3 regions of the Herbaspirillum hiltneri N3 genome follow, and region 1 is predicted to be linked to each of the others. Evidence: predicted binding sites of a transcription regulator. Region 1 holds the regulator's gene; each other region holds the start of a gene.

Region 1 (3,281 bases):
ATTCACGAGCGGGCGCAACTCGGCCTGTCCTACCTGCCGCAGGAAGCATCGGTGTTCCGCAAGCTCAACGTGGAAGACAACATCCGCGCCGTGCTGGAACTGCGCAAAGAAAACGGCGTGTCGCTCAGCCGCGATGAAATCGAAGGCCGCCTCAACAGCCTGCTGCACGAATTGCAGATCGAGAAGCTACGTGAAAGCCCGGCCCTGTCGCTGTCCGGCGGTGAACGCCGGCGCGTCGAAATCGCCCGTGCGCTGGCGACCGATCCGCGCTTCGTTCTGCTCGACGAACCGTTCGCCGGTATCGATCCGATCGCCGTGATCGAGATCCAGCGCATCGTGCGCTTCCTCAAGGAACGCGGCATCGGCGTGCTCATCACCGACCACAACGTGCGCGAAACGCTGGGCATCTGCGACCGTGCCTACATCATCAATCAGGGTACCGTGCTGGCCAGCGGCAGCCCCGACGACATCATCGCCGATGAGTCCGTTCGCCGCGTGTATCTCGGCGAACACTTCCGCATGTAGCACCCAGGCCACCTGAAAACTGAATGAAACAATCCCTCCAGCTTCGCACCTCCCAGCATCTGGCATTGACGCCGCAGTTGCAGCAGTCGATCCGTTTGCTGCAGCTGTCGACGCTGGAGCTGCACCAGGAACTGGAACAGATCCTGTCGGACAATCCGCTGCTGGAACGCCTCGATGACGCGCTCGACAATTCCGTGCGGCTGCTGGCCGACGGCGCCATCAGCAGCCCGCCTTCGGCGCAGGCCGATCCGGTCGAGAACACCGCGGCCAGCGCCGCCCCGGCTGAAGGCGAAGCCGGCGATCCGCAGGACAGCGTAGTCGGCGACGACCACGCCGGCGGCGACACCGACTGGAGCTTCGACGACGTCGCCCGCACCGGCAAGACGCCCGACGACGAAGATTCGCGTCCGCAACTCGAAGCGCATGACATCACGCTGCGCGAACATCTGCAGGAGCAGACGCGCCTGACGGTGCGCAGCCTGCGCGACCGCGCGCTGATCGAACTGATCGTCGATGCGATCGATGACCATGGCTATCTGGAAGAGTCGCTCGAAGAAATCCACGCGCGCTTGCCCGAAGAACTGGAAATCGAACTTGACGAACTGACCATTGCGCTGAAGCTGCTGCAGAGCTTCGACCCGGCCGGCATCGGCGCACGCAGCGCGTCCGAATGCCTGGCGCTGCAGATCCGGCGCTTGCCGAAAGTTGCCTTTGTCACACGCCGGTTGGCGCTGACGATCGTCGAAGATTATCTGGCGCTGTTCGCCCAGCGCGATTTCAACAAGATCAAGAAAGCGCTCGGCTGCGACGATGAAGACCTGCGCGAAGCGCAAGCCGTGATTCGCCAGTGCCATCCGCATCCCGGCGCCGTATTTGCATCGGGCCGATCCGACTACGTGGTGCCCGATGTCATTGTCAAGGCGGCCAAGGACGGCTGGCAGGTTTTGCTCAACCACGACGTGATGCCGCGACTGCGCGTCAACGCCATGTATGCCAATGCGCTCAAGCAAACCAAGGGCGACGGATCGCTCGGTTCGCAGCTGCAGGAAGCCAAGTGGCTGATCAAGAATATGCGGCAACGCTTCGACACAATTTTGCGTGTCGCCCAGGCAATTGTTGAGAGGCAACGCAACTTTTTTTCGCATGGCGCAGTTGCCATGCGCCCCCTTGTGTTGCGCGAAATAGCTGATACACTAGGTCTACACGAGAGCACTATTTCTCGTGTAACGACTCAGAAATACATGCTGACTCCGCATGGCATGTTTGAGTTGAAATACTTCTTCGGCAGCCACGTCGCAACGGAAACAGGAGGTGAAGCTTCCTCCACTGCGATACGGGCTCTCATCAAACAACTGATAGGAGCAGAAGACCCTAAGAACCCACTCTCTGATAGCAAGATTGCAGATATGTTGGCGGAACAGGGCATGGTGGTGGCGCGACGGACTGTCGCGAAATACCGCGAAGTGCTCAAAATCCCGCCGGTAAATCTCCGCAAATCTCTGTAAGTTTTTCTGTAGCAAAGCATCGTTGCTGTGTTCTGTTGAGTTCGGGTGTTTTGTTCTGGTGCTGCCTGCAAGCAACCGGACAATACGTAAGAACCTCCAGCAATCTCACGATAGGAGTGCTGTATGAATCTGACCATTAGTGGCCATCATCTCGATTTGACCCCTGCCATCCGCGAGTACGTGCAAAGCAAGCTGACGCGCATCAAGCGCCACTTTGACCACGTGATCGACATCAGTGTCATTCTCAGCGTAGACAAGCTGACCGAAAAAGAAAAACGCCAGAAAGCAGAAATAAACGTTCATATCAAGGGGAAAGATCTGCATGCCGAGAGCATTGCACATGACCTGTACGCCGCCATCGACATGCTGATCGACAAGCTGGATCGCCAGGTCATCAAGCACAAGGACCGCGTACAAAACCATCACTCGATGGCAAAACGCCTGCCGGAAGAACCGCTTTCCGCAGCTGCCTCGTGATAGCCAACTAGCCGGCGGACTGGACCGGCAACAGAAAAAGGGCGCGCAAGCGCCCTTTCTTGTTTCCGTGACAGCAACTTCCTCATGTATTTCGCGAGCGCTTTCCTATCTTTCAAAATCTTCTACACAATTTCTTCTCAATTTTTTCCGCCTGCTGCTGAGCTATCGAGCTGCCGGTCTTGCAATCCTGTAAATCATTTCCATGTTGGTCACAGCAGACCACAACGAGCCGTGTTGCCTGAAAGACATTTCCCTGTGCAACGGCACTCTCCCAACGCGCGCGCCCGCTTTTTCATATAATGACGGCATTGCGAACTTTTTGAAGGTGTAGTCATGAGCGAAGTCCAATCCTGGATCAAGGAAACCGTTACCCAAAACCCCGTCGTGCTGTTCATGAAGGGCACGGCGCAATTCCCGCAATGCGGCTTCTCGGGCAAGGCGATCCAGCTGCTCAAGGCCAGCGGCGCGGAAAACATCGTCACCGTCAACGTGCTGGAAAGCGCCGACGTGCGCCAGGGCATCAAGGAATACTCGAACTGGCCGACCATTCCTCAGTTGTACGTCAAGGGTGAATTCATCGGCGGCTCCGACATCCTGAGCGAAATGTACGAATCGGGCGAACTGCAAACCCTGTTCAAGGGCTGATCTCCTGTCCATCGCGACAAATTCCGCGCCGCCGCGCCAACGCCTGATCGTCGCCATCACCGGCGCAACGGGCGTGGCGTATGGCGTGCGGCTGCTCGGCGTGCTGCGCGACGCCGGTGTGGAAACCCA
Region 2 (3,281 bases), 350 kb from region 1:
CGTGCCTGTCGACCAGGAAGGTGCCGGCGTTGAACAGGTACAGGACCGAGAACAGCGCAAAGCCCGACAGCCAGGTGCTGTATGACTCCCAGAAAAACCAGTGCAGGTTTTGCGGCAGGGTCTTCGGCGCCAGCAGATATTTCTGCGGATTGTAGAAACCCCCGCCGTGCACGGCCCACAGTTCGCCGCCGACGCCCTTGCCAAGCAGTTCTGGATCGTCGGGCCGGGTCAGGCTGTTGTCGAGCCAGACAAAGTAGAACGAGGATCCGATCCAGGCAATCGCCGTGATGACATGCAGCCAGCGCAGCAAGAGATTGAGCCAGTCGAAAATGTATGCTTCCATTGCGCCCCGCGTGGTGAGTCGAACCGAAAATTGTTTATACCATCAGTCGCCGATAAAAAAATGCCGGATCAAAAGACCCGGCACCGAAGGACGTGGACCGTAGGGCATGTTCACACCGGCAGGTCCGCAGAAATACTTAGAAATGGTATTCGGCGCGGATCATCGGCGTCTTCGCCAGCGAACCCGGCACGTTGTGCGGGTTGCCGAACTTGTTGCGCCAGTATTGATATTCCAGGCCGACACGGAAGGTGTTCTTGCCCATGCCCATAGGCATGCCGACGTCGTACATGATCTGGCCGTCGAAGTTCAGCTCAGGCGCGGTGCCGCCGCCGAACTCGTTCTTTCCCTTGGCGGCGATGTAGTTCACATAGCCTTCGAACGCGAAGCCGCTGGTGCCGAACGGGATGCCCCAGGCTGCATTCAACATCGGGTGCGTGTCGTAGGAGTAGCGGCTGGACATGCGAACGCCGTTGCTCAATGGCTGATTGCTTTCCCACAGGGCCAGCAGGCTGATGTTCAGGAAGCCCGGCACGTCCATCATGATAGTAGGACCCGCAACGATCATGCGCTTGCGCGAGCTGTAGCCGGGGTCATTCTTGGTGTTCCAGTCAAAGCCTGCAGTCAGGCCAAAGCCGCGCGCAGGGCCGAAAGAGAGGTCCTTGCCGGCTACCTTGCCGATATCCAGTGTATGACGATAGACGATATAGGCTTCTTGCGATTCGTTGTCTTTGCTATCCGACATCAGCAAATCGACGTTCAGAAAGTTGGTGCCGTATTTGTAACCGCTGGCGTGCGTGAAGTTGACGATCTTCTTGGAAATATCCTGCGAGTTGAACGGCTCGGCAAACTTGGTGCCGTAGCGGATACCGATCGAATTGTCCGCCCAATCCGCAGCATTGGCCGACATGCTGCTCATGGCCGAAACAGCCAGCGCTGCGGTAGTCAAGCACATCCCCATTGCACTCTTCTTCATACGTTTTCTCCCTTTTGCGTTTCATTGAAAAATAAATCCGGATCCCATCGCTCGTTGCTTGCAGCTTGTCGCTCAAGTAACGCGCGCTCCTTCATTTGCTCACCCATGTCCGATCAGGTCTGGCATCGCATGCCGACAAACGCCCATGCGTAATCTGCAATCCGCCGGGTTCCATCAATGCAAACGCCATGCCAGCCGAAAACAAGCGCCCGGAAAACTGTCGACAATGTGCGACCGGATGCGTTGACACGGGCCTGAACGGATTGAATCGACGCGCTGCGCGCAGGTCGGTCCGAGCCGCTGCGCAGAGTGAAAACACCCCTTCCGGATGTCCCGTCAAGTGGATGGCGCAGACAGATTGTCGACAAGATATAGAACGACAGTACTAAACGATGTCTCCCACAAACACCTGTATCTACAAGGCTTACAGGCGCGTAAGAATACTGTTTTTAGTGCAACTCTTGCTAGAGCGGTGCAACAAAGCACCAAATTGTCGCAAATGAATTTTTGGATTGTCGACAAAATTCGGACCTGCCAAAGGCCGACGCGAGCGCTGTCTTCGCCGTCGCCGCCGTCCGGCGTTCTTGGCACAGTAAATGCTTTTCAAGAGGACATCGTTTGTAAAAACCGGACAACAAAACCGGGCCGCATTGGCGACATTGCCGTCACGTCGCCTGCACCCGGCCAACCGATCAACTGAATTCAACGGAAAGCCCATCATGCACGCCAACAAGCTCTTCAAGTTCACCGCCGCCGTGCTGCTTAGCGCCACCTGCTCCGCCTCCTTTGCGCAGGAAACCAAAATCAAGTTCCAGCTCGACTGGCGCTTTGAAGGTCCGTCCGCATTGTTCCTGGTGGCCAAGTCCAAGGGCTATTTCGCGCAGGAGAAACTGGACGTCGTCATCGACGCCGGCAGCGGCTCCGGCAACGCCGTCAATCGCGTGGCGTCAGGCACGTACGACATGGGCTTTGCCGACATGGCGGCGCTGATGGAATTCACTGCGAACAATCCTGCCTCGCCGGGCAAGCCGATGGCCGTGATGATGGTCTATAACGACACGCCGGCAGCAATCTTCTCGCTCAAGAAGACCGGCATCAGGACACCGGCCGATCTGGTCGGCAAGAAGCTCGGCTCGCCGGTGTTTGACGCCGGCCGCCGCGGCTATCCGATCTTCGCCAAGGCCAACGGCCTGGATGCCTCCAAAGCCAACTGGATCAGCATGGATCCGCCGCTGCGCGAAACCATGCTGGCGCGCGGCGACGTCGACGCCATCACCGGCTTCTACTTCACCTCGCTGCTGAACCTGAACGCACGCGGCATCAAGGATTCAGACATCAACGTGATGATGTATCCCGACTATGGCGTCAAGCTGTACGGCAACGCCATCATCGCCAACGAAAGCCTGATGAAGACCAATCCGGAGGCGCTCAAGGGCTTCCTGCGCGCCTTCGCCAAGGCGACCAAGGATGTGCTGGCCGATCCCGAAGGCGCCATCAAGGTGCTCAAGGAACGCGACGGCCTGATCGACGCCAAGCTGGAACTGCGCCGCCTCAAGCTGGCCATCTCCAGCGCCATCGCCACGCCGCACGCCAAGGCCGAAGGCTACGGCCAGGTATCCCTGCCGCGCCTGACGCTGATGGCCTCGCAAGTGTCGGACGCCTACGCCACCAAGACGCGTGTCAATGCGGAAAAGATCTGGACCCCGGCTTACCTGCCGTCCAAGGAACTGCTGAATGTGTTCGGGAAATGACATTGCAAGCTGACGCCCTCGAAGCAACCATGACTTCCTCGAACACTGAGGCGGAGACGGACACCTTCGTCGATTTCCGCCGCGTCTTCCTTTCCTACGACGGCTCCGACGAATTTGCGGTCGAAGACATTTCGCTGCAAACCAGGCAGGGAGAGTTCATCTCCATCGTCGGTCCGTCCGGCTGCGGAAAGTCGACTTTCATGAAGCTGGCGAC
Region 3 (3,281 bases), 1.0 Mb from region 1:
CAGAGACACACGAGCCCGGTAGAGGTGAACAATGTAGTCAGGGTTGACCGGTGAAACTTCCACCCCCTGCTTCCCGGCGTCGCGCACCAGTCCTTGATGCCGCAAAAGCTGCAGGGCGTGACTGATGGGCTGACGCGATACTCCAAGCCTGTCAGCCAGCACCGACTGTCGCACCCGCTCCCCCGGCTTCAGATCTCCGCTGGTGATTGCTTCGAGCAAACGATCATAGACCTTCTCAATGTAAAGAGGGCTCGGCGTTATTGAATTCTGCATTCCAATTTCCATTGGCGAATGTTATCTGAGATCGTAGTGGATATCAATATGCCGCTTCAGAACCTCGTATGAGGGGGTCTTATGTCGAGCGATCATGAGACGGATTCAACTTGGTTTTGCTAGAAAATTGCCCTGGCTCGCTGGCGTTATCCAAGCCATCGCATCGACACACTTTATTTTTTCATTGTCCTTATCATCACCAACTGGTATCCCGCTCCGCCGTCGATGAAATCTTGTGGATCGACAGATCGGCGCCTTCGAATTCCTGCTCCGGATCGAGGCGGATGCCGATGGCTCTTTTGAGCAGGCCGTAGACGATCCAGCCGCCGATGACGGCGATGGCGATGCCGAGCAGCGAGCCGCACAGCTGCGCCATGAAGGACACGCCGCCGAGGCCGCCCAGCGCTTTCATGCCGAAGATGCCCGCCGCCAGTCCGCCCCATGCGCCGCACAGGCCGTGCAGCGGCCACACGCCGAGCACGTCGTCGATCTTCCATTTGTTTTGCGTACGGGTGAACATCCACACGAAGATCGCGCCGGCGATGCCGCCGGTGACCAGTGCTCCCAGCGGATGCATCAGGTCGGAGCCGGCGCATACCGCCACCAGTCCCGCCAGCGGACCGTTGTAGACGAAGCCCGGATCGTTCTTGCCCATCACCAGCGCCACCAGCGTGCCGCCGGCCATCGCCATGAGCGAGTTGAGCGCGACCAGGCCGTTCATCTTGTCGAGGGTTTGCGCGCTCATCACGTTGAAGCCGAACCAGCCCACCGTCAGGATCCATGCGCCCAGCGCGAGAAAGGGAATGTTCGACGGCGGATGCGCGGCGATGGCGCCTTCGCGCGTGTAGCGGCCCCGGCGTGCTCCCAGCAACAGCACGGCGGGCAATGCGATCCAGCCGCCGACCGCATGCACGACAATGGAACCGGCGAAGTCGTGGAACTCGGCGCCGAATGCGTCCTTGAGCCATGCCTGCACGCCGAAGTGCTGGTTCCAGGCGATGCCTTCAAAGAACGGATACACGAGGCCGACCAGCACCGCCGTGGCGATCAGTTGCGGCTGGAATTTGGAGCGTTCGGCGATGCCACCGGAAATGATCGCCGGAATGGCGGCGGCGAAGGTCAGCAGGAAAAAGAATTTCACCAGCTCAAAACCGCTGCGCGCCGACAGGACTTCGGCGCCGCTGAAAAAGCTGACGCCGTAGGCGACGTAATAGCCGACGAAAAAGTAGGCAATGGTCGACACCGCAAAATCGGCGAGGATCTTGACCAAGGCATTGACCTGGTTCTTGCGCCGCACGGTGCCCAGTTCAAGGAAGGCAAAACCGGCGTGCATGGCCAGAATCATGATTGCGCCGAGCAAAATGAAGAGCGCGTCGGCACCATTTTTGTGATCGTCCACGGAAAAATCTCCCAATAATTGTGCAATAAAGTTTGAAAAGCACCTTATTAAGCAAAATTCATTCCATTTCGGTGCAAATTTTTAAGCGTTTGAATTTGAAGGTGTTTTTTTTGAGGCGTTTGAAATTATTGGGAAACTGCACGCAAATCGTGCAATTGATGCGTCCGCTTGGTGCGTCACTGAAGACGAGTAGTGTGAGCAAATTTTGGCATCTCGTTTGTGGGAGCGCCGGAAAGTGAAAGTAGTTTGAGGTTTTTCTGGGGCAACTTCGAAATGCGAAGGCAAGTCTGCTCCCGGCGGCATCTGTTCATGGAACGGTCACATTGCATTGCTACATTGCAATTTTTCATGCTGCCAGCCAAGGAGTCCGCCATGTCCGACGATCAATCCTCTTCTCAGTCTTCCCATTCTTCCCAGCCGTTACCTTCATCCGCCGCCGGCAATGACGGCAAGGCGCGCCGCGACTTCCTGCGCGATGCCGCGCTCGGGACCGGCGTGCTGCTGGCCGGCGGTACGCTTGCGCCCGCGTTCGCCGGGCAAGCGCCCGCCGTTGTGACCTCGGAACGCATGCGCCCGCAGGTCGACAGCGGCGCCATGAGCGGCGATATCACGCGCGATACGGCGATGCTGTGGAGTCGCACCGATCGCGCGGCGCGCATGGTGGTGGAATATTCGGTCAATGAGAATTTCAAGGATGCGTTCACCGTCGTCGGTCCGGCAGCGCTGGCGCGCAACGACTACACCGCGCGCATGGACCTGCGCGGCTTGCCGGTATCGCAGCGTCTGTACTATCGCCTCCGCTTCCAGGACTTGCAGCACGAGTCGGCGTGGAGTGCGCCGGTGACCGGCAGCCTGATCATTCCCGGCGGCGGCGAGCGCGACATCAGCTTTGCGTTCTCCGGCGACGAGGCGGGGCAGGGATGGGGCATCAACGAAGCCTGGGGCGGCTATCGCGTGTATGAAACGATGCGCCGCTTCAAGCCGGATTTCTTCATCCATTCGGGCGACCAGATTTATGCCGATGGTCCGATCCAGGCCGAGGTGACGCTCGATGACGGCAGCCTCTGGCGCAACCTGGTGACGCCGGCCAAATCCAAAGTGGCGCAGACGCTCGACGATTACCGTGGCAACTTCGCCTACAACCTGATGGACGCCAACAAGAAGCGCTTCATGGCGGAGGTGCCGTTCCTGGTGCAATGGGATGACCATGAAGTGCGCAACAACTGGTATCCCGGCCAGGTGATCGGCGCTGCGGAAAAGCGCTATCAGGAGCGCGAGCTGAACGTGCTCAAGCAACGTGCGCGGCAGGCGATGTTCGAATACAACCCGTTTCGCATCGACGTCGCCGATCCTGAGCGTATTTATCGCTCGTTCAACTACGGCCCGCTGCTGGAAGTGTTCATGCTCGACGAGCGCAGCTACCGCGGCGCCAATTCGCCGAACCGCCAGCCGGCGCCGGGGCCGGACGCGGCTTTCCTGGGCGCGGCGCAGATGCGCTGGATCAAGCAGGCGCTGTTGCGCTCGCGCTCGACCTGGAAAGTGATCGCCAGCGACATGCCGATTTCCATCGTCGTGCCCGACCTGAATGCGGACGTGCCGCAAGGCACCT

What was found. Region 1 encodes sigma-54, which starts transcription at its own class of promoters, with help from an activator protein. Its sites were predicted from a motif close to TGGCANGNAANCTGCTTT; they were not measured.
Region 2: F506_RS03100 (outer envelope protein) is a predicted target of sigma-54. The motif match lies at 1,493-1,510, and genes of this name have one in related genera.
Region 3: F506_RS06170 (ammonium transporter) is a predicted target of sigma-54. The motif match lies at 1,721-1,738, and genes of this name have one in related genera.

The regions. Positions count from the first base shown of each region.
Region 1 is NZ_CP011409.1:345,965-349,245, reverse strand. Features, by position in the region: gene lptB (LPS export ABC transporter ATP-binding protein) at 1-525, shown strand, start outside; gene F506_RS01590 (RNA polymerase factor sigma-54) at 549-2,030, shown strand; gene hpf (ribosome hibernation-promoting factor, HPF/YfiA family) at 2,154-2,507, shown strand; gene grxD (Grx4 family monothiol glutaredoxin) at 2,841-3,152, shown strand; gene F506_RS01575 (UbiX family flavin prenyltransferase) at 3,226-3,281, shown strand, end outside.
Region 2 is NZ_CP011409.1:696,869-700,149, reverse strand. Features, by position in the region: gene F506_RS03105 (urate hydroxylase PuuD) at 1-343, opposite strand, end outside; gene F506_RS03100 (outer envelope protein) at 480-1,316, opposite strand; gene F506_RS03095 (ABC transporter substrate-binding protein) at 2,036-3,067, shown strand; gene F506_RS03090 (ABC transporter ATP-binding protein) at 3,097-3,281, shown strand, end outside.
Region 3 is NZ_CP011409.1:1,374,619-1,377,899, forward strand. Features, by position in the region: gene F506_RS06165 (GntR family transcriptional regulator) at 1-273, opposite strand, end outside; gene F506_RS06170 (ammonium transporter) at 470-1,672, opposite strand; gene F506_RS06175 (alkaline phosphatase D family protein) at 2,045-3,281, shown strand, end outside.